3 regions of the Kyrpidia spormannii genome follow, and region 2 is predicted to be linked to each of the others. Evidence: riboswitches for the same ligand, from Rfam matches in the RefSeq annotation. Region 2 holds a riboswitch; each other region holds the start of a gene.

Region 1 (7,194 bases), 120 kb from region 2:
TGAAGGCGTTGATCATCGGCAGGGCCGCGGCGTCGTACTGGGTCATCGGCTTCATGCCGAGAATCAGTTCTATGGTCTTCAACATGGAGGCCGTATCGTAAAAAGTGCTATCCACGGTGCCGCCCCGTTGGGTATACGGGCTGATCACCAGCGCTTCGGTCCGGTGGGCGTCCACGTGGTCCAAGCCGTCCTGGGAATCGTCCTCGATCACGAAAATGGCCGTGTTTTTCCAATAGGGAGAATGGCTCACCGTATGGACGAGTTTTCCGAGGGCGTAGTCATTCTGGGCCACATAGGCCTGGGGTGTGAGGGCTCCAGGTTTGGTGCCCATGGTGTGGTCGTTGGGCAATCGAACGATCTCGAACTGAGGCAGATTTCCATTTTTCACGTATTGTTGAAATTCCTCATTCCACTTGTCAAAGCGGGTCAGGTCAGAGATGTTCAAATCCCAACCAGGATAATCGGGATCATAGTTTTGCCCGATGCTGGGGTCGGTGGGAACCCATTTGCCAGTCTTGGAGTCTTTCTCCACGAACTCCCCATAGTCCCGAAACGACACTCCGGACTTTGTCGCGTCATTCCAGATGAATCCATTTTGTGGGTAGGTCGCGGGGTTTGTGCCCTCGAAATCATATCCCCGGTTCCGGCCGCTGTAGTTGGCCAGCCAGTTTTTCTCTACGTAATCATTGGCTTCGGCGGCGGTAGACCAGTTGTGCCCGTCTGCGCTGACCTCGGCGTCGGTGTAGGTGTTGTCGAGGAGCACGAACTGGTTGGCCAACTTGTGAAGATTCGGGGTGATGTCCTTGCCGAATTCGGTCAGGGACGGGTCACTGTTGCCTTTGCCCATGTCGCCGAACACCTGGTCGTAGGTGCGATTTTCTTTGATGACATAGATCACGTGCTTAATCGGGGAATCCTGGCCGAGGAATCGGGGGATGGGAAACCGGTCCGTCCGGCCGTCACCAGGGCGCCCGTTGGACCCAGGCCCATAAGCGGGTTGATTGTTGCGCTTCACTTGCTCGGTGTAACGCAGGAGTTCGCCTGGGTTCGGGGCGTCAATGATGGAAAGAGTGCCGCTTATCATATTCCCGATATACTGCCCTTGAGTGTTGGGTCCGGCCCCGAGGCCCTTGGCGTTAAGGACCAGGATCTGCTTTCCCCTGTCCGTTGTGTATACTCCAGTGGGGTACCAACCGGTGGGGATGAGGCCTTTGACATCAGCCCGGGCGGTGGGGGACCCTTTGCCGAGATCGACGACGGCGATGTCGTTGTTGCCGGCATTGGCCACGTAGAGGGTGCGGCCATCCGGGCTCACGGTGAGGGCATCCGGTTGGCTTCCGGGCAGGGCGCCTCGATAGGGAGCGAGGGAAATGGTCTGAACGACCTTTTGCCGGGAGGGGTCGATCACCGAGAGGGTATCACTGTCCGAGTTGGCCACATAGATCGCGCCGGTGCGGGGGTTCAGGGCCAGGGCATTCGGGTGAAGACCGACCTTGATGGTGGCCTGGGTCTGTAGGGTGTCCGGATCCAGAGCGGTCACCGTGTCTTCGCCCCAGTTGGTGACGTAAAGGGTTTTTCCGTCTTGGGAGAGAAGAGAGGTGTACGGGTATTGGCCGACGTTCCCCTGGGCCACCACCTTGCCCGTGGAGGTGTCGATTTTGACCACGGTATTATACAGGTTGTTGACGACATACAAGAAGCCGCCGTCTGCGGAAACGGTCAGTCCCGCGGGATACGCATTTCCCTTTTGGTTATTGGCCTTGGGCCCCGGGGTTAGACCGATGAGCACAATGGGGGATTGCTCGGACAGTTGGCCGTCGCGAAGCTGGAACACGCGGATCTTGTTGTTACCGCCTGCCGAGGCGTACAGCGTCTTTCCGTCCGGGCTAAAAGCCACGCCGAGATAGAGGGCTTCCGGAGACTTGTAGGGTATGGTCTGAATGACCTTTTGCTGTTTGAGATCAATGACTTGAAGGGACTGGGTGCCTTGCCCGTCGTTCGAGACCACCAGGTATCGACCGTCTGGGCTGAGGGCGCCACCCATCGGGAAATCTCCCAGGGTGACCTGCTTCCCAGCGGGGGTCACGACCCAGTCGTAGGAGGTGACCGCGGTGCCATTTGATTGAGGCCCGGCCTCCCGGGCCCATGCGGATCCCGGTGCTAAGCCGGTCCCTAACATGAGCGCAGCCATGGCTGCACCCGCCACCCACCTTTTTCGTGCAATCCTCCGCTCCTTCATGCGTCTCTCCTCCTTGTTTTGTTGATTCTTCCAACGCCCGGCAATCACCGGACATGTCCTATGATAGACTCGGCGTGTAAAGATAGAAACGTTATAAATCTGAAGATTGTGTAATGTTTGTGGGTCATAGTACTGCGAAAAAAGGATCATGTGACGCATGCTTGACAGACCATACAATCGTCAGTAAACTGTTTTCAACGAAACCCGGCTTGGTGGGCGGGTGACGTATCTGTACAGTTGCAGTGTTGGAGCGTGAGAGATCGTTCTTTTCTTAACAATTTCATACCTGGAACGGGTGCCCGAGGCCATTGTTCGGAAAGAGCGCTGGCTCGGGAAAACGGGAAGTCGGGTGCAAGTCCCGCGCGGTCCCGCCACTGTAACGAGGAACTGCCTTACATGGCGCCACTGGGAAACTGGGAAGGCGTAGGGCGGTGATGAATCGAAGCCAGGATACCGGCCCGTTTCCAAAAGAACTCTACCCTACGAGGTATAGGGGGTGGTTCACTGTGAGGCGATCGCACCGTTCTTTGCCTGGTGTCCTCTGCTTGATGCGGGATTTCGCAGGACTGGCGGAGCACAGAAAAGCAGGTCTTTGAGCGGTGATGAATGGTCCGGATGTTTGAAAACCCCTTAACATGTTCGTGGTTAAGGGGTTTTGCTATGTCCTGAAGAAAACAAGACGGTCGAAGATTTGGGGGAGTGAAGATGGTCAGGTGGGTTATTCTGGTTCTGTTTATGGCCTTTTGGCTCCCGCGCCAAGCTTATGCCATGCACATTATGGAAGGCTATCTTCCCTTGGGTTGGTGTCTTTTTTGGGCGGTGTTATGTCTGCCCGCTTTAATCCTCGGGACTCGTTCTTTACAAAAACAAGCCGGGGACAATCTGAAGATGAAGCTTGTATTGGCGCTTTCGGCGGCCTTTGCTTTTGTGCTGTCGGCTCTCAAGCTTCCATCGGTCACAGGAAGCAGTTCACATCCGACCGGAGTGGGTCTGGGCGCCGTTTTGTTCGGTCCTATGGCGATGAGTGTCGTCGGTTGCATCATCCTATTGTTTCAGGCGCTGCTCCTGGCCCATGGCGGGATCACGACCCTTGGCGCCAACACGTTCTCCATGGCCGTTGTCGGGCCCACAGTGTCCTATCTTGTATTCCGTGTGGTCCATAAATATGGATTCGGGCGAGGAGTAGCTGTATTTCTTGCTGCCGCTTTGGGTGACTTATCGACATATGTTACGACGTCGTTCCAGTTGGCTTTAGCGTTTCCCGCCCCTATCGGGGGAGTAGCGGCATCATTTTGGAAATTCGCATCGATTTTTGCCGTCACCCAGGTTCCGCTCGCCGTCAGCGAAGGGCTGCTCACGGTTATCATGGTGAACGGGGTGATGAAATATAATCCCGAGGTTCTGAGCCGAGCGATGAACCTGGCTGAGGAGGCGCACCATGAGGCATAACCATCATCGGCGTTGGGGGAAAAATGGATTTCTCGGATTATTGGCGGTCGCTTTAGCGGCATTGCCGTTATTGACTCTCAGAACAGCGGAGTTCCAAGGATCGGATGATCAAGGGAAGGAAATGGTACACCAACTGGATCCGAACTACCGGCCCTGGTTTTCCCCTTTATGGGAACCCCCGGGCAGTGAGATCGAGAGTTTGTTGTTTTCCCTCCAGGCAGCCTTGGGTGCCGGGGTTGTCGGCTATGCCATTGGCTATCTTCATGCCCGCAGAAGGGATCGCCATGAGTCCGATTGATCGATGGGCCCATGCCAACCGGTGGCGCAGGCTCCATCCGCTGCAAAAAACCGTTTTTGCCGCGGCTTTGGGAGGAAGTGCGTTTGTCTTTCCCACCCCGGTAGCGGCGATGATACCTGTGATCGCGGGACTTTTCCTGAGATACGGGGCCGGGATCCCCGTACGGGCGTTCCTTCGCTTCATGGCGCTGCCGTTGTCGTTTTTGTCGCTTGGTGCGATCCCGCTCTTGGTTCAAGTACAGCCTTCAGGATTTTCTCTTGTTTGGTCGATGGATGGAATCCCCGGCTGGTGGATTGGAGTGAACGGAGAAGGGGTTCGGACGGCGGTGACCGTGTGGGTCAGGGCGCTGGCCGTAACCTCTTCGATGTACGTCCTGGCGCTCACCACGCCGGTGCCGGATCTCGTGGACATGTTGCGCCGGGTGAACGTGCCCGAGATTCTCTTGGAAGTGATGCATCTCATGTATCGCTATTTGTTTATTCTCATGGAAATGGCTCAACAAACGTATGTGGCTCAGTCCTCTCGGCTGGGGTATCAGTCATGGAGCCGGAGCTTGTCTTCCCTTGGTCGTCTGGGGGCGGCGTTGGCCGTCAAGAGCCGCCTGGAGGTGGAGGATCTTCACCGAGCACTGATCTCGCGGGGGTACCGCGGGCGACTGACTGTCCTGCCGCCTCCATGGGCGGTGTGTCTCAAAACCGCCGCCTGGATGGGCGCGGCCGTGGTGGGTCTGGCGGTTGCGGCTTGGCTTGTGGGGAGGCGGTTGCATGGATAAGCCGACCTTCGAATTAGAAGGCGTCGAGTATAACTATGAAGATGGAACCCAGGCTCTGCAGGGCGTATCCCTAGGTATTGAACGCGGAAAAAAAGTCGCTTTTCTTGGTTCCAACGGTGCGGGAAAATCGACGTTATTCCTGCATTTGAACGGGATTTTGCGCCCGTTTCGCGGCCGAATCCTGTTTCGGGGGCAGGAGGTTCGGTACGCCCGCAAAGAGCTTGCTCGACTGCGAGCCAAGGTCGGGATCGTCTTTCAGAACCCGGATCGACAAGTTGTGATCGGTCATGTATGGGAGGATGTGTCTTTTGGGCCTATGAACTTGGGGTTGTCCCCGCCTGAAGTTGAGGCGAGGGTGGAGGAGGCACTGAACATCACCGGACTTTGGGATCTGCGGGACAAAGCCGTGCATCTCCTCAGTTACGGCCAAAAAAAGCGGGTTGCGTTGGCCGGAGTTTTGGCCATGAAACCGGAAGTGATGATTCTCGATGAGCCCACCGCTTCCCTCGACCCTGGACAGGTTCACGCGTTGCTCGAATTGTTAGAGCGTTTACACCGTCAAGGAATCCAAATCGTTCTGTCGACCCACGATGTGGACTTTGCCTATGCGTGGGCGGATTGGGTCGTGATCATGCATGCCGGGCGCGTTCTCGCCGAGGGCTTGCCCAAGGATGTGTTCAGTGACACGGACATTCTGAAAAGGGTATCTCTGACGAAACCGGTGTTGTGGAGGGTCTGGGAGGAATTGAACAAAGCGGGTCTGTATGATGGTGGGCCCCCCAGAACGGTGGAAGAACTGTCTGCGCTTATTGCCCGAGCGGCGGCCGATAGGCGCCCGACCTTCGGGTAATGCGGCAATCAGGGAAAGGTGGAAATACCGTGTTTACCGATACGGAAAGACAAGCACTTTACAAAGTCATCCGAACACGCCGTGATGTTCGATCGTTTCTTCCCGACCCCATTCCACAAGACAAGCTCGATCGCATATTGGAGGCGGCCCATCATGCACCCTCGGTGGGTTTTATGCAACCGTGGAATTTTATCTTAATTACAGACCAAGAAGTGAAAGAGCGCCTGTCTTGGGCTGCTGACAAGGAACGCCGTGCTCTCGCGATTCACTATGAAGACGACCGGAAGGATCTTTTTCTCAGTCTCAAGGTGGAGGCATTGCGGGAAGCCCCACTGACCATTTGTGTGACCTGCGATCCGACCCGGGGGGGCGATCACGTTCTCGGGAGGAACTCGATACCTGAAACGGATATCCTGTCTACGGCGTGTGCCATTCAAAATATGTGGCTGGCGGCTTGTGCCGAAGGGCTGGCGATGGGATGGGTCAGTTTTTATAAGAAAACAGATATTCGCAGCATCCTTTCGATTCCACCCCACATTGATCCAGTGGCCCTCCTGTCGGTTGGCTATACCGATCATTATCCGCCCATGCCTCTCTTGGAAATGGTGGGATGGGAGAAGCGACGGCCGCTTGATTCACTGATCTTTAGGAACAAGTGGGGACTGTAGCCCGTCACGTCAACAAGGGTTGTTGTCGTGTGCCACCAGTGGCATCCCCTAGGTGCCCACGAAACGGCTGAGTTCGCCCAGTGGACGCGATTCGGCAAACTTGCCGGTGGAACGAAAATGGATCGGGGACCAGGCGTTGGGTGTAGGGCACAAAGACATTGGTCAGCGCAGAAAATGTTGTCGCATACGAACGACCGGTCGTCTCCTCGGCAAAAATGCGGTAAGATAGAGTTGGACGTGCCGGTTTTGGCAGGTGTACTGTCCGACTTCTCGAAATAAATATGAGGGTGTTTGAAAATGTCATGAGGAGGAATCCGTGATGCGCGAAGCGGTGATCGTTGATGCAATCCGCACCCCCATCGGCCGGAGGAAGGGGAGTCTGGCCCAGGTCCATCCGGTGGATCTGTTGGGCGGGGTGTTGAAACAGTTGGTGAGTCGCAACGGACTCGACGCCGCGGCGGTGGACGATGTGATCGTCGGCTGCGTGGATCAGGTGGGGGAACAATCGGTTAACATCGGGCGCAATGCCTGGTTGTCCGCGGGGTTGCCCGAGTCGGTGCCGGCGGTGACCATCGACCGTCAGTGCGGCTCGAGCTTGCAGGCGCTGCATTTTGCCGCCCAGGGCGTCATGGCGGGGGTGTATGACATTGCCATTGCCGCCGGGGTAGAGTCAATGACCCGGGTCCCGATGATGAGCACCATCGGGGTGCATGGGGTCCCCATGACCCGCGACCTTCAAGAGCGATACCGGATGGACCGGTGGAACCGGCAATTTTTCGACCAGGCTTTGGGGGCCGAGATGATCGCCAAACAGTGGGGATTCACCCGGGAGGATCTCGACCGCTTTGGACTGAGGAGTCATGAGCTCGCGACAAAAGCCCGGCAGAAGGGGTGTTTTGCCCGGGAGATCGTGCCGGT
Region 2 (7,194 bases):
AGAGGGCTCGGTCAAGCGCGGCGGCAAAACCCCGGCCCGTGCGGCCCAGGCGTAGTTGCAGCAAGGAGGGGAACACGATGTTGAGCCATGAAACGTTGGCAGTGATCTGGTTCGGTTTGTGGGCGGTTCTTTGGATGATGTATTTCACTCTGGACGGGTATACCCTGGGGGTGGGTATCCTGTACCCCTTCGTGTCCCGTTCGGAGCGGGAGGAAAAGCAGTTACAGGAGACGGTGGGGCCTTTTTGGAACGGAAACGAGGTGTGGCTGATTACCGCCGGGGGAGCGACCTTCGCCGCTTTTCCCCTCGTATATGCGATGATGTTCAGCTACTTGTACGTGCCGCTTTTCCTGATCCTGTTTGGCCTGTTTTACCGGGCGATCGGGCTTGAGTTCATGCACAAAGACCGCGGCCGGTTCTGGCGGGCGAGCTGGAAATGGGCCTTTTTCGGCGGCAGTTTGCTCGTGGTACTGTTGGTGGGCGTCGCCTTTGCGAACATGTTCTACGGGCTGGCTTTCGATGCCCACGGGAATCAGACGAACGTGTTGACCTTGTTGAACACCTACGGAATTCTGGGAGGACTCACGTTCCTGTCCCTGACGTTGGTCTCGGCGGGGTCCTGGGTGGCCCATAAAGTGAGCGGGCCCCTGGAAGGGCGCATGTTGTCTGTCGCCAACGTGGCCTGGTTTGTCGCAATTGGCCTTTACGGTCTATTTATGGTGGCCACGGCCAACCGGACCCAGGTTTTGGACAATTTCAACCGGCTGCCCTTTTTGTACGTCGTGCCCGCCCTAGCCGTGGTGGCCTTGGTCGCGGCGAAGTTCTATCTAGGGAAAGGCCGGGCCCTGGCAGGATTTTTCGCGAATTCCCTGGTGATTTTCTTGACCGGGGCCACGGGATTCATCGGCATGTTTCCGAACATGCTGATCTCGGCCACCGACCCGGCAGCTAGTGTCACCCTCTATGAGGCGGCCGCCAGTCCGCGAACTCTGACCATTATGCTGGTTGTGGCGGTAGTACTCGTTCCGGCGGTGATCACGTATCAGCTTTGGGCGTACCGGAAGTTTGCGACCAAGATCAAACCGGAGGAAGCAAAGGGGTATCATTAACCGGACGGGGACGCGACCGGTTTGCGGGAAGTGCTGGACTACCATCGAAGGAGCCTGGCCGGTGGTTTTGGAACCCGGCCAGGTCTTTTTTTTGTATCGGGGCACAGGCCGGCGGGATCCCGTGGTTCTTTTTCGCCACTGTAGCAGCCCTGAAGATGGAGCCGCGGGATATAATGAACAATAGGTGCAGAGAGGGGAGGCGGTGTCAGCGTTGGCCAGAATCACCCGGGGAGAGATGGGGGCGGCTCTGCCGCTCCGGGCGGTGCGGCAACGGGCGGGGTATCACTGGTTTGTGGTGGGAACGGTGTGTATCGGTGCCTTTATGGCCGCTCTGGACGCCAGTATCATCAACATCGCCTTGCCGGTACTTAAAGAGCAGTTAGACGTCGGCATGCATATTATCGAATGGGTCAGTCTGGTCTATCTGTTGACCCTCGGGGGACTGATTGTCCCCTTCGGTCAGCTGGCGGATCTGTTCGGCCGCAGATGGATGTATGCCCTCGGTTTTACCGTATTCATCGCGGGTTCCGCGATGTGCGGCCAGTTGTTTCTCGCTTTGCAAGGAGTCGTGCAGCAAAGTGCAGCGCCCCTCGGTGCGATGATTGGCGCCTTTCGGGGGTCTTTTCTTATAGTGGCGGGGATTGCCGCCGTAACCTGGATCCTTTCCTCATCAAGGGTCTTTGATCCTGTACAAAAATAAGGGGTGTTCCCCATGACAACAACTAATAATAAACCCAACCGCTTGGCCAGGGAAAAATCGCCATATCTGCTCCAGCACGCGTATAACCCAGTGGACTGGTTCCCTTGGTCCGAGGAGGCCTTTGAGAAGGCCAAGAAGGAAAATAAGCCCATTTTCTTGTCGATCGGATACAGCACCTGTCATTGGTGTCACGTCATGGAACGGGAATCCTTTGAAGATCCCGAGGTGGCGGAACTTCTGAACCGCCATTTTGTGGCGATTAAAGTGGACCGGGAGGAGCGGCCGGACGTCGACCATCTGTACATGGCCGCGTGCCAGGCCCTGACCGGGCAAGGAGGTTGGCCGCTCACCGTGTTCTTAACACCGGAAAAAGAACCCTTTTACGCCGGAACTTATTTTCCCAAGCGGAGTCGATATGGCCGCCCGGGGCTGATGGAACTGTTGACCCGGGTGGCGCAGTTGTGGGAAAAGGGGGCGGACCGCGTCAAAGACGCCGGGAGGCATCTCACCGGCCAGATCGGGGAAGCCCTGGGTCGGACGGCCCAGGGAGAGGTGGATGCGGGAACGCTCACCCGGGCCTTCGAGCAGCTTTTAGCCAGCTATGACCACACCTTTGGCGGGTTTGGCCAAGCCCCGAAATTTCCCCGGCCCCACGATCTTTTGTTTTTGTTGCGGTACGGGGTGCGCAGCGGGCGGCGGGAGGCTTTCGATATGGTGCAGGGAACCCTCGAGGGGATGCGCCGAGGGGGGATCTGGGATCACGTCGGCTTTGGATTTGCCCGGTATTCCACCGACCGGCGTTGGCTCATCCCGCATTTTGAGAAGATGCTGTACGATAATGCTCTTCTTGTTCTGACCTATCTCGAAGCGTACCAAGCGTTGGGGGACCAGCGATGGGCGCAGACAGCCCGGGAGATAGTCACTTACGTGCGCCGGGAGATGACCGATCCCGGGGGTGGATTTTACTCGGCGGAAGATGCGGATTCAGAAGGGGAGGAAGGAAAATTTTACGTCTGGACGCCCCAGGAGATCGCAGAAGCGGTGGGGCCGGAGGATGGTGAGGTTCTCTGCCGGTACTTTGGTGTGACGGAGGAGGGGAATTTTGAAGGCGGCCGATCGGTGTTGAATGAGATCGATACGGATGTCGATTTGCTGGCCCGGGAACTGGGAATGACTCCCGAAGAGATCGATGGGAAGGTCCGCCGGGGGCTGGAGATTCTGCGCTCGGTGCGGGATCGTCGGGTACACCCTCATAAAGACGATAAAATTCTCACCGCCTGGAACGGGCTGATGATCGCGGCCTTGGCCCGGGGGGCTCGAGTGCTCGGGGATGCGGACTATCTGGTATCCGCCCGGCGGGCGGCGGAGTGGCTGTGGCGGACTTTGCGCCAGGGGGACGGCAGGCTGTTGGCGAGGTATCGGGATGGCGAAGCGGGGATCCTGGGTTATTTGGACGACTACGCCTTTTATATCTGGGGTTTGTTGGAGTTGTACCAGGCCGGCGGAGATGTGGTGTGGCTGCGGCGGGCGATTCGGCTGGCGCAAGATGTGCGGACGTTGTTTTGGGATGAGAATGAGGGGGGCTGTTTTCTGACCGGGTCGGATGCGGAGGCGCTTTGGTCCCGGCCCAAGACGGCGGAGGACGGAGCCCTGCCTTCCGGAAACTCCGTCCTGGCCCTGGACCTGCTGTGGCTAGGCCGCCTGACGGGGGATCCGGCCTGGGAGCGGTGGGCGGAGGCCCAGCTTCGGGCTTTTGCCGGGGCGGTGTCCCGTTATCCTGCCGGATACACGTTCTTCTTGACGGCCTGGGATTTCGCCGTGGGGCCTTCCGAGGAGATCGTGGTGGCCGAACCGGTTCGCGATGAAGCGGGGGACAGCGGGGAGGATTTCGTCGGGGGACCGCAGGCTCAGGGCTCCTTTGCCGCGGCCCGCTGGCCGGCAGAAGTTCGGCGCCTGTATCTCCCCCGGGCTCTGTGGGTGGTGAGGCCGGATGGAGCGGAGGGGGATCGGGTGTCGGAGGTGCTGCCCTGGGTGAGTGGCCACCGGTCGAAGGGTCGGCAGACCCAGGTGTACATCTGTCGGGGAAATGCCTGTGAGCGCCCGGTGCTTTGGGCGGAGGCCCTTCAGCGGCTGCAAAGCATTGGCTCCGGGTTTGTGGAGGAGTAGATTCCCGTTTCGGGATCTTTTTCTTAAAGACGGAACTGTAGTATACTTTGGACGACGGACAATGGATGGAAGACAGGGTGCGCCTGATCGGCGCTGAAAAGGGAAGTCCGGTGCAAGTCCGGCGCGGTCCCGCCACTGTGATGGGGAGCCGATCCGCAGGGGTCATTGGGCACGTTGCCTGAGAAGACGCGGAAAGGTGAAGATCCTCAGCCAGGAGACCTGCCCTGTCCGACAACCGGCCGCACACCTACGCGGATAGGGGGGCGCGAACATGGTCGTGGTGTTTTCTATGGAGAACACTCCCGGGCGGCGCTCGGGGGGCATTTTTGTCTTTGGAGCCGGATTCGACGGGCGGAAGCGGGGTGGCCGGTCATGACGATCTCGGTGGTGGCCCTCGGCGGATTGGCGCTGGCCCTCGGATTTCGGCATGGAATTGATTGGGATCACGTGGCGGCGATTACGGACTTGATTGCCGGAGGAACCCACCGGCTTCGGGGTCTTTTTTTTGCGATGTTGTATGCCCTCGGCCATGGGACGGTGGTTCTGTTGCTCGGGATTCCGGTCATCGTCGCGGACGTTCACGTGCCGGGGTGGCTGGGGCGTGTCATGGAACCGGTGGTGGGGGCGACGTTGATCGCCCTGGGCGGCTGGGTGTTGGTGATGTTGTTCACGGGAAGGCATGAGCTTGCGGTCCGGAGCCGCTGGATGCTGTTGTACCAAGGGGTGCGGCGGGGGTGGAGACGGCTCTGGCGCAAAGATTCCGGGGGCGCCGACGCGGAGTTGGGGGCGGGTGGAGCCTTTACCGTCGGGGTGATTCACGGGGCCGGGGCCGAAACGCCCACCCAATTGATGGTATTTGCCGCGGCGATGCAGGCCGGGGGGCGCACGGCCGCCCTGGGGGTATTTTTCCTGTTCGTGGCGGGCATGCTGGTGGCCAATCTTTTGATTTCCCTGTTGACGATGATGGGGTACGGACTGGCGGGGCGACGGATGGGCTGGAGGGTGGTCTTGGCGGGCTGTACATCGGTATACAGTGTGGTGGTGGGCATCGTGTTTTTGATCGGTCAAGCCGTAGGATTGCCGAGCCTGGCGGGTCCTTGAACAGCGTGTTCATCCCTTGGAGGACGAACCGGAATTCCGGTATGATAAAGGGAGGACGTTGGTCCGCGAAAGTTCCGGCCCACGGGGCCTGGGGTGGTGAATAGGCGCGTGCACACCATTGACTGGGATCGGTTTTTGTTGCCCTATGAGCAGGCTGTTGAAGAGCTCAAGGTGAAGTTTCGCAGTATCCGGAATGAACTCAAGCGAAAAGAAGAGTATTCGCCCATCGAGTTTGTGACCGGGCGGCTGAAGAAAGTCTCCAGCATCCTCGATAAAGCGGCCCGGTTGGGCATCCCCCTTGAACGGGTGGAAGAGGTGCCCGATATCGCCGGTATTCGCATCATGTGTCAGTTTGTCGACGACATTGATCGGGTGGTCCAGCTCATTCGCCAGCGGGACGGCAGGGACATGGAGATCGTGGAGGAACGCGATTATATTCGGCACCAAAAGGACAGCGGCTATCGCAGCTACCATATCATTATTCGGTATCCCATCCAAACGGCCGAAGGGGAAAAAAAGCTGCTCGCGGAAATTCAGGTCCGAACCTTGGCGATGAACTTCTGGGCGACCATCGAACATTCCCTGAACTATAAATACAAAGGCAATCTGCCGACCCAAGTTCGGGAGCGCCTCCGGGCGGCCGCCGAGGCGGCGTTTCAGCTAGATCGGGAGATGTCCGAGATTCGCGAAGAAATCAAGCAGGCCCAGCGGCTGTTTGAAAGGAAGTCGAATTTGGTTTCCTCGATTCTGAGGGATCTGGAACAATTGGAATCCTCGGGACAGGTGGAGATGGCGACGGCCTTTCAGGAACGGCTGCACGGGTTGGCGGGAGATTTTGAAGGCCTGCGGCAGTTGGCGGAAGAAGTCAAAGAGTGGCTGGTGCAAAGTGGAACCGGCATTACGCACTAGGGGGGGGTCGGAGTGAAGGTCCTGCTCGCGGCGCTGAACGCGAAATTCATTCACTCTTCCTTGGCGCTTCGTTATCTTCGGGCCGCGGCGGAAGGGGAGTTCGACGTACTGCTCCGGGAGTTCACCATCAAGGACGATCCGTTGCGGGTTTTGTCCGAGGTGGTGGGCGACCGCCCGGAGGTCGTCGGATTTTCCTGTTATATTTGGAATGTCGTTGAAACACTGAAAATCGTGCGCCTCTTGAAAAAAGTGTCTCCGGCTACACGGGTGGTGTTAGGGGGACCGGAGGTCTCTTATGACACCTGGGAGTGGATGGAAAAGTGGCCGGAGGTGGACGCCATCGTCATCGGAGAAGGGGAGGCGACGTTTCTGGAGTTGCTCCGGGCCTGGAGGGACGGAGGCGATCTTGGCGAGATCGCTGGCCTGGCCTTCCGCGAGGGGGACCGGGTGAAGATTGCGCCTCGCCGGGGCTGGATTGAACCTTTGGACGCGATCCCCTCTCCTTACCGGGGCCACCTGGAGGAGTTGGACAATCGGATTGTGTACTTCGAGGCTTCCCGGGGGTGTCCGTTTCATTGCCAGTTCTGCCTGTCGTCCATCGATGATGCGGTGCGGTATTTTTCATTGCAGCGGGTCAAAGAAGACTTGGCCCGGTTGATCGATTACGGCGTTTCACAAATTAAATTCGTGGACCGAACGTTCAATTTGAAAAAAGATTATGCCTTGGAGTTGTTTCAGTTTTTGGCCCGGTACCCCGGGCGGACGGTGTTTCAGTTTGAAATCACGGCAGATATCCTGCGCCGGGAGATCGTGGAGTTTTTGGCGGCGGAAGCGCCGCCCGGACGGTTTCGTTTCGAGATCGGGGTCCAGTCGACAAACGAGGAGACGAACCGACTGATTCGGCGGATTCAGCGGTTCGATCGGTTGGCCGGCACGGTGAGGCGGTTGCGGGAGTCCGGTCGGGTGGTGCAGCACCTGGACTTGATCGCCGGGTTGCCCCGGGAAGATTACCGGTCGTTCCGCAAAACCTTCGACGATGTGTACGCCTTGGAACCGGACGAGCTGCAACTCGGGTTTCTCAAACTACTGCGGGGAACGGGGCTCAGGGCCCGGGCGGCGGAGTTCGGGTACGTGTACATGGACGAGCCCCCCTATGAGGTGTTGGCCAACGACGTGTTGCCCTACGAGGACGTCCGGCGGATCAAGCGG
Region 3 (7,194 bases), 1.6 Mb from region 2:
CGGGTGGGCGACAAAGTGATACAGATGCGCAACGATTATGAGAAAGAGGTGTTTAACGGCGAAATCGGCGTGATCGAAGACGTGGATCCCGAGGAAGGCGTGTTGCTGATTCGATTCGGCGACGCCCTGCACGAATACGAACGGGATGAGTGGGATCAGTTGCGCCACGCCTATGCGATTACGATTCACAAAAGCCAGGGCGGCGAATATCCCGTGGTGCTGATCCCCATGACCACGAGCCACTACATCCTCTTGTACCGAAATCTCCTCTATACGGGGATCACCCGGGCGAAGAAGCTCTGTGGGTTGATCGGCATGCCCCGGGCCCTGGGCCTGGCGGTGCGCAACACTCGGCCGGTGTTGCGCAACACCCGGCTGACCGAGAAGATTCAAGTATACAGCAGGGGGCGAGGGGCAGATCCGGGGGATCCGTGACTACCGTTGAGGGTCTGGTCACATCCCCCTCTCCGCTGCTTTTAGGGGAGAAGCCCCATCCGCTTGGCGATAATCTCTTTCATGATTTCGCTCGTTCCGCCGTAGATCCGGGTTACGCGCATGTCCCGCCAAGCCCGCTGGATCGGATATTCGCCCATGTACCCATATCCGCCGTGAATCTGCAGCGCTTCATCCGCCACTTTGCAGGCCGTTTCCGTGGCGGTGAGCTTGGCCATGGAGGTTTCAGCCACTGCATCCACCCCTTGGGCGAACAGGTCCAGGGCGTGATAGGTCAACTGGCGCGCCTTTTCCACCTCCACCGCCATGTCGACCAACCGGTGGCGAATGACCTGGAACTGGGTGAGGGGGCCGCCGAACTGCTGACGGGTTTTCGCGTACTCCACAGCCATATCTAAGGCCGCCTGGGCGGTCCCCAGGGTTTGCAGGGCGATCATCAGCCTTTCCCATTGAAAATTGTGCATCACCAGATAAAATCCTTTATTTTCCTCCCCGAGCTTGCGGTGTGCAGGAATTCGGCACTCATCGAAAAAGAGTTCTGCCGTATCCGAAGCGTGGTTTCCTACTTTTTCTAACTTGCGCTGCACGTGAAATCCTGCGTCATCCCGCTCGACGATAAATAAGGTCACACCCCGATGCCCTGCCTGGGGATCGGTTTTTGCCGCCACCACGTAAAAATCCGCATAGACCCCGTTGGTGATAAAAATTTTGTTTCCGGAAAGGACGTAACTGTCGCCTTCCCGCACCGCCCGGGTGCTGATGGCCGCCACGTCCGATCCCGCCCCGGGTTCGGTGATGGCCAAGGCCCCGATTTTTTCTCCTTGAACCCCGGGGACCACATAGGCTTGTTTTTGTTCTTCGGTGCCGAAGCGATAGACCGGGCGCATGGCGATGCCGATGTGGACGCCCACGGTATTGGCGAATCCCGAAGCGTTGAGCCGGCCGAGTTCTTCATGCAGCACCGCTTCCGCCAAGGGATTTTCCCCACTTCCTCCATACTCTTCCGCAATATTCAAGCCAAAATAGCCGAGTTCGCCCATCTTGCGCAGCACGGTCCGGGGCACCTGCTCCGCCCGCTCCCACTCGTCGACATGGGGGGCGATCTCTTTCTGCAGGAATTGCCGAATGGCACTGCGCAGTTCATCGTGCTCGCGGGTGAATGGATGCATGGTGCCGTGTCTCCTTTCGTGTGAATGGGATTGCTCTCCGAGGCTTCGGGGACAGGTTGAGTATATCATCCAAACGGTCGTTTGAGAAGGAGGCCAGCTTGCCGGGCAAGGCGGGAGTCGTTATACTGGGGATGCGGATTCATGTATTGTGCAACGGAGACAGGCCGGGTGCCCTTCGGGGCGTAACGGGGAACCGGGTGAGAATCCCGGGCGGTCCCGCCACTGTAACCGGAGAGTGCGTTTTCAAGATGCCACTCGCCCATCGCGGGGAAGGCGAAAGCGCGCGAAGACCCGGAAGCCAGGAGACCTACCCGGTCGAACTCCCGAGGGGCCTTCGCGGAAAGGCCGGGGGGAGGCGGCGAGGGGAAGGACGTAAAGACCCTGCCGCCCGAACAGTATCGCCCCGGCGAAAGCCGGGTTTTCTTTTTGGGCTTCGGGAATCAGTCAAGAGCCCGGCCGGGCATATCCCGGCCCTGCTTCGGAGACAGCCTTTCCCCGGCCCCTCCCCCGGAGGAGAAGGCACATTCGGAGATGAGGGAGGCTCGGACATGGTCCGAATGGATGGGAAGCGAAAGTTCTGGACGGTCCTCGTTCTTTTCGCGGTGATCTTGATTCTTTCTTCCTGCGGAACTGGGGCGGCTCCTTCCGCGTCGCCCCAAGGAGGGGCGAGTCCGCCGGCAGTCACCCACTATCCGCTCACGATCAAAGATGACAGCGGGACATCGGTGACCATTGCCCGGGAACCCCGGCGGATCGTCTCTTTGATCCCCAGTCATACGGAGATCCTGTTTGCCCTGGGTCTGGATCGGAGGGTGGTGGGCGTCACGACGTGGGACAACTATCCTCCGGGGGTTCAAAAAAAGGTGGAAGCGGTCCTGGACGGATTGAACCCGCCCATCGAGCGGCTGGTGGCCCTTCACCCCGACCTGGTGGTGCTCGGTTCTCACAATGAGAGCATTGTTCAGACGGTGAGAAACGCTGGGCTAACTGCCGTGGTGTACGACCCTCAAAGTCTGGAGGCGGTTTATCAGACTATCCAGGCACTGGGCGAGATCACGAACCGTACATCCCAGGCCGCGGCCTTGGTCAATCAAATGAAGACCAAAGCTTCGGCCATTGCGGCCAAAGTGTCGCAAATCCCACCGGACAAACGGGTGAGGGTCTACGTGGAGGCCGATCCGAACCAATTATATACGGCGGGGAGCCACACGTTTATGGACGAGCTGATCCGTCTGGCCGGAGGCATCAACGTGGCGTCGGATCTAAACGGGTGGCAGCCGATGAACGCCGAAATGTTGATCCAAAAGAATCCCCAGGTGATCGTGGTGACCTACGGATATTACGTGCCGGATGCCGTGGACAAGCCGAAACAGCGGCCCGGGTGGCAAGTCGTGGATGCCGTGCGCAATAACCGGGTGTATTCCGTTGACTCGGACTTGGTGAGTCGCCCGGGCCCCCGGATCGTCGACGGAGCGGAAACCCTGGCCAAGCTCTTCTATCCGCAGTTGTTCCAACCCTGAGCCGCAGCCATGAGAAAAGATCGTCGTCGGTCATGGATGTGGGTCGGGGTCTGGTTGGCCGCCGTCGCCTTGTCCCTGGCCGCCAGTGTGGCCATCGGTCCGACCGCCACGGATCTGGACAGCCTCTGGCGGGCGATACTGGCGGGACCGGGTGCCAAAGCCCCGGAGGCTGCCGGGGGCTGGGTTCAGGCGGTGGTATGGGAGATCCGCTTCCCCCGGGCGGTTCTGGCCCTTTTGGTCGGGGCGGCTCTCGGGGCCGCGGGCGCGGCTTATCAAGGGGTGTTACGCAACCCCCTGGCGGACCCTTTTATCCTCGGCGTGTCTTCCGGGGCGGCCCTGGGGGCGGTGGCGGGTATTCTGTTCGGGGGACAGGTGGGCCTGTACGGCTTGTTTGCCGTCCCGGGGCTGGCTTTTGTCGGCGGCCTTGTCGGGTTGGCGGCGGTGTTTTGGCTGGGCTCGATCCGGGGGCCGGGTTCCCGGAACAATACGCTGATTCTCGCCGGGGTAGTGGTCCAATCGTTTTTTGGAGCCATCCTCACCGTATTGATGGTGGCCGCATCAAACCGACTGCCCAATGTGATGCTATGGCTGTTGGGAAGCCTGGCCAATCGGGATCCTCGGCTGATCTGGAGTTTGGTTCCCGCCACTGTCCTGGGGTTGACGATGGTTTGGTGGGAAGCGCGGAACCTGAATGTCCTGACCCTGGGTGAAGAGGAAGCGGCACATCTCGGGGTGGACGTGGGGGCTGCCCGGCTGGTGATTTTGGGGGCGTCCTCCCTCATGACGGCGGCAGCGGTGTCCGTAGCCGGGATCATCGGGTTTGTCGGCTTGGTGGTCCCTCATGTGCTTCGCATCCTGGCTGGACCGGACCACCGTACTTTGCTGCCGCTGTCTGCCCTGGGGGGCGGCGTATTTTTACTCTGGGCGGATAACGCCGCCCGCACCTTGATTCCCGGGCAAGAGATCCCCATCGGGGCGATCACCGCTTTTTGCGGGGCGCCATTTTTTGCGTATCTGCTTCACCGGCAGGGGCGGTAGCGAGGGGGCGGCAGGGTCGACGAATTGGGGTGCGGAGAAGGGGGCGCGAGATGGACGGGGCGAGATTAGAAGCGATCGGGCTTTGTAAATCATACGGAGACCGGGAGGTTCTCCGGGATGTTTCGTTTTCCGTGACCCCGGGGACGGTCCTGGCGATAATCGGGCCAAATGGGGCGGGCAAGAGCACCTTGGTCCGCCTGGTGACGGGGATAGAGCCCCCGGATCGCGGCCGGGTGAGTCTGGACGGAGTGCCGGTATCGTCGTATTCCAGAAGGCAGTTGGCCCGGCGGATGGCGGTATTGCCCCAGACCCCCCTGGTGGCCGGCGGGTTTTCGGTGTACGATACGGTCATGATGGGGCGCCATCCGCACCTGAGGCCGTGGCGCGGCGAAACAAACCACGACCGGCAGGTGGTTGAACGAATTTTGTGGGAAACCGGGCTGAATGATCTCGCCGGGGTGACCGTGAACCATCTGAGTGGCGGCCAACGGCAGATCGTGGCTCTGGCGATGGTGTTGGCCCAGGAGCCCGACGTGCTCATCCTGGACGAGCCCACCACTTTCCTCGACATTGGCCACCAAATGCAGATTCTGAACCTTCTATGCGGGGGCACGGCGGGGCGGGGAAGGGAAGGCAGGAGGCCGGCGGTGATTCTCGTGCTTCACGATCTCAATCTCGCTGCACTCTACGCACACCGGACTTTGTTGTTGAGGGCCGGGAGCACCGAGGCCTATGGATCGCCGGCGGAGGTGCTGACCGAAGATCACATCGAGTCGGTGTACGGCATTCGACCCCGGGTCTTGCGCCATCCGGATGCGGGGGTGCCTCAGATCCTGCTGCCGGCCCCGCCCTGGAGTGCTTTGGATGTCCAGGGGTGGAGCAGTGCAGGCGGATGAGGTGGCGCACAATGGGCGACAACACCGGACCCGATGCCCGGCGGCAATAGAAAGGAACGAATGTCATGCAATTCTTGATTCTTCTATCTGTTTTTCTCGGCCTGACGATCCTTTTTGTCGGGGGGTATATTTGGACCAACCACATTCGCGGCAAGGTGGTGTATTTGCCTGCCGATCAGTGGTCTGAGGAAGCGATTCGACAAACTATCGCCGACTGGGAAGCCCAAGGGTGGGTGTGGGAACGGACCAACGAAAAAGCGAGGAGCATCCGGTTTAAGCGGGGGTGAGGTGCACCCGCCGCCATGCCTTCAGATCGGTGTCAAACGGATGCGCCCCGGGAGTCAGGGTAACCGGGCGCCTCATTTGGGTACTGGGTGATGGGGCGCCCAGCCATTCAGGTCAAAAATGGGGCGATGTAGATCCCGGAATCCCCGGGTATCGGAGGGATCTCCGGAAAGATGAGTGGGCGATCATTCTAATGGAAAAAATGCGCCGCGGCCTTCATCAAGAGGGTGCGGCGCGTTTTTGTACGACGATGCACAAGCACGTACAAAATGCCCCGGGGAAAACCCGCCTATTTTATAGGAGGTGCGGCGGCCAGTACGGCGGCCGGTACCCCATCCATCTTGCGGATGTTCTCCCGGAAATGCCGTGCCAACTCCCGGGCTTTCGCGTCATAGGCCTCGGGATCTGCCCACGTGTTTTTGGGCAACAGAACCTCCGAGGGCACATCCGGACAAGTCTTGGGCACCGACAGGCCGAAATAGGGTTCTTGGACGTATTCCACCCGGTCCAAGGCGCCCGAAAGCGCCGCGCGCACCATTGCCCGGGTGTAGGCTAGCTTCATCCGGGATCCCACCCCGTAAGGACCGCCGGTCCAACCGGTGTTGACTAAGAACACCCGCACCCCGTGCCGGTCGATTTTCTGCCCCAACATCTCTGCGTACACCGAGGGGCGCAGGGGCAGGAAGGGGGCGCCGAAACAGGTGGAGAAGGTGGCTTCCGGTTCGGTGACCCCGCGTTCGGTCCCGGCCAATTTGCTCGTGTAGCCGGATAAGAAATGAAACATCGCCTGTTCCCGGTTCAACCGGGAGATGGGGGGCAGAACCCCGTAGGCGTCGGCGGTGAGGAAGATCACCGTTTGCGGGTGACCTGCGGTACCCGGGATCCGGGCGTTGGCGATATGGTGCACCGGATAAGCGGCCCGGGTGTTCTCGGTGAGATCCCGCCGGTCGTACAACTCCTCCCGGGTGGCGGGATCGAGGACCACGTTCTCCAACACTGCACCGTACCGGATCGCTCCCCAGATCTGGGGCTCCAACTCCCTGGACAAGTCGATGCATTTGGCGTAACAACCGCCCTCGATGTTGAACACGCCGTCCTCGGACCAGCCGTGTTCGTCGTCTCCGATCAACTCTCTCTCCGGATCGGCGGACAGGGTGGTTTTCCCCGTGCCCGAAAGGCCAAAAAAGAGCGCCGTGTCCCCTTCTTGACCGACATTGGCCGAGCAGTGCATGGACAGGACGCCCCGTTGGGGCAAGAGATAATTCATCACGCTAAAAATCGACTTTTTGATCTCGCCGGCGTACTCGGTGCCACAGATGAGGACCAGACGGTGTTCAAAACTGATGATGATTGCCGCCTCGGAGCGAGTGCCGTCCCGCTCGGGTACCGCTTGAAAGCCCGGAGCGGAAATTACGGTGAACTCCGGTTGATGTCCACTGAGTTCCTCGCTGGAAGGGCGAATAAACAGTTGGTGGGCGAACAGGTTGTGCCACGCCCGCTCGGTGATTACCCGAATGGGCAGCCGGTAGCGCGGGTCCGCGCCCGCGAATCCGTCGAACACATACCGGTTTTTGTCAGTCAAATAATCGGTCACCCGATCGACCAGCTCCTCAAAACGGTCGCGATCGAAGGGCTGGTTGACAGTGCCCCAGTGGATATGGGTTTCACTGCCGGGCTCTCTTACGATAAACTTGTCTTTGGGGGAACGCCCGGTATATTTCCCGGTGGTCGCCGCCAAGGCGCCGGAAGCGGTGAGGACGGCCTCCCCATTGCGCAGGGCTGCCTCGATCAGTTGGGGCACGGCAAGCTGGTGTTGTGCCCCCGGACCTTGGA

Evidence for each region. Region 2 has a riboswitch for cobalamin ahead of CVV65_RS03530 (HoxN/HupN/NixA family nickel/cobalt transporter). Riboswitches for the same ligand answer to the same signal wherever they lie in the genome.
Region 1: another riboswitch for cobalamin. It lies ahead of CVV65_RS04100 (energy-coupling factor ABC transporter permease); the one in region 2 lies ahead of CVV65_RS03530 (HoxN/HupN/NixA family nickel/cobalt transporter).
Region 3: another riboswitch for cobalamin. It lies ahead of CVV65_RS12250 (ABC transporter substrate-binding protein); the one in region 2 lies ahead of CVV65_RS03530 (HoxN/HupN/NixA family nickel/cobalt transporter).

Annotation. Positions count from the first base shown of each region.
Region 1 is NZ_CP024955.1:831,274-838,467, forward strand. Features, by position in the region: gene CVV65_RS04095 (bifunctional YncE family protein/alkaline phosphatase family protein) at 1-2,239, opposite strand, end outside; cobalamin riboswitch at 2,516-2,715, shown strand; gene CVV65_RS04100 (energy-coupling factor ABC transporter permease) at 2,945-3,688, shown strand; gene CVV65_RS04105 (energy-coupling factor ABC transporter substrate-binding protein) at 3,678-3,986, shown strand; gene cbiQ (cobalt ECF transporter T component CbiQ) at 3,973-4,758, shown strand; gene CVV65_RS04115 (energy-coupling factor ABC transporter ATP-binding protein) at 4,751-5,608, shown strand; gene bluB (5,6-dimethylbenzimidazole synthase) at 5,638-6,276, shown strand; gene CVV65_RS04125 (thiolase family protein) at 6,596-7,194, shown strand, end outside.
Region 2 is NZ_CP024955.1:709,909-717,102, forward strand. Features, by position in the region: gene CVV65_RS03510 (cytochrome ubiquinol oxidase subunit I) at 1-55, shown strand, start outside; gene cydB (cytochrome d ubiquinol oxidase subunit II) at 81-1,109, shown strand; gene CVV65_RS17055 (MFS transporter) at 1,312-1,809, shown strand; gene CVV65_RS03525 (thioredoxin domain-containing protein) at 1,822-3,975, shown strand; cobalamin riboswitch at 4,034-4,216, shown strand; gene CVV65_RS03530 (HoxN/HupN/NixA family nickel/cobalt transporter) at 4,348-5,076, shown strand; gene CVV65_RS03535 (GTP diphosphokinase) at 5,170-5,985, shown strand; gene CVV65_RS03540 (B12-binding domain-containing radical SAM protein) at 5,998-7,194, shown strand, end outside.
Region 3 is NZ_CP024955.1:2,437,079-2,444,272, reverse strand. Features, by position in the region: gene recD2 (SF1B family DNA helicase RecD2) at 1-435, shown strand, start outside; gene CVV65_RS12255 (acyl-CoA dehydrogenase family protein) at 477-1,622, opposite strand; cobalamin riboswitch at 1,772-1,951, shown strand; gene CVV65_RS12250 (ABC transporter substrate-binding protein) at 2,171-3,142, shown strand; gene CVV65_RS12245 (FecCD family ABC transporter permease) at 3,152-4,180, shown strand; gene CVV65_RS12240 (ABC transporter ATP-binding protein) at 4,231-5,076, shown strand; gene CVV65_RS12235 (hypothetical protein) at 5,142-5,363, shown strand; gene pckA (phosphoenolpyruvate carboxykinase (ATP)) at 5,651-7,194, opposite strand, start outside.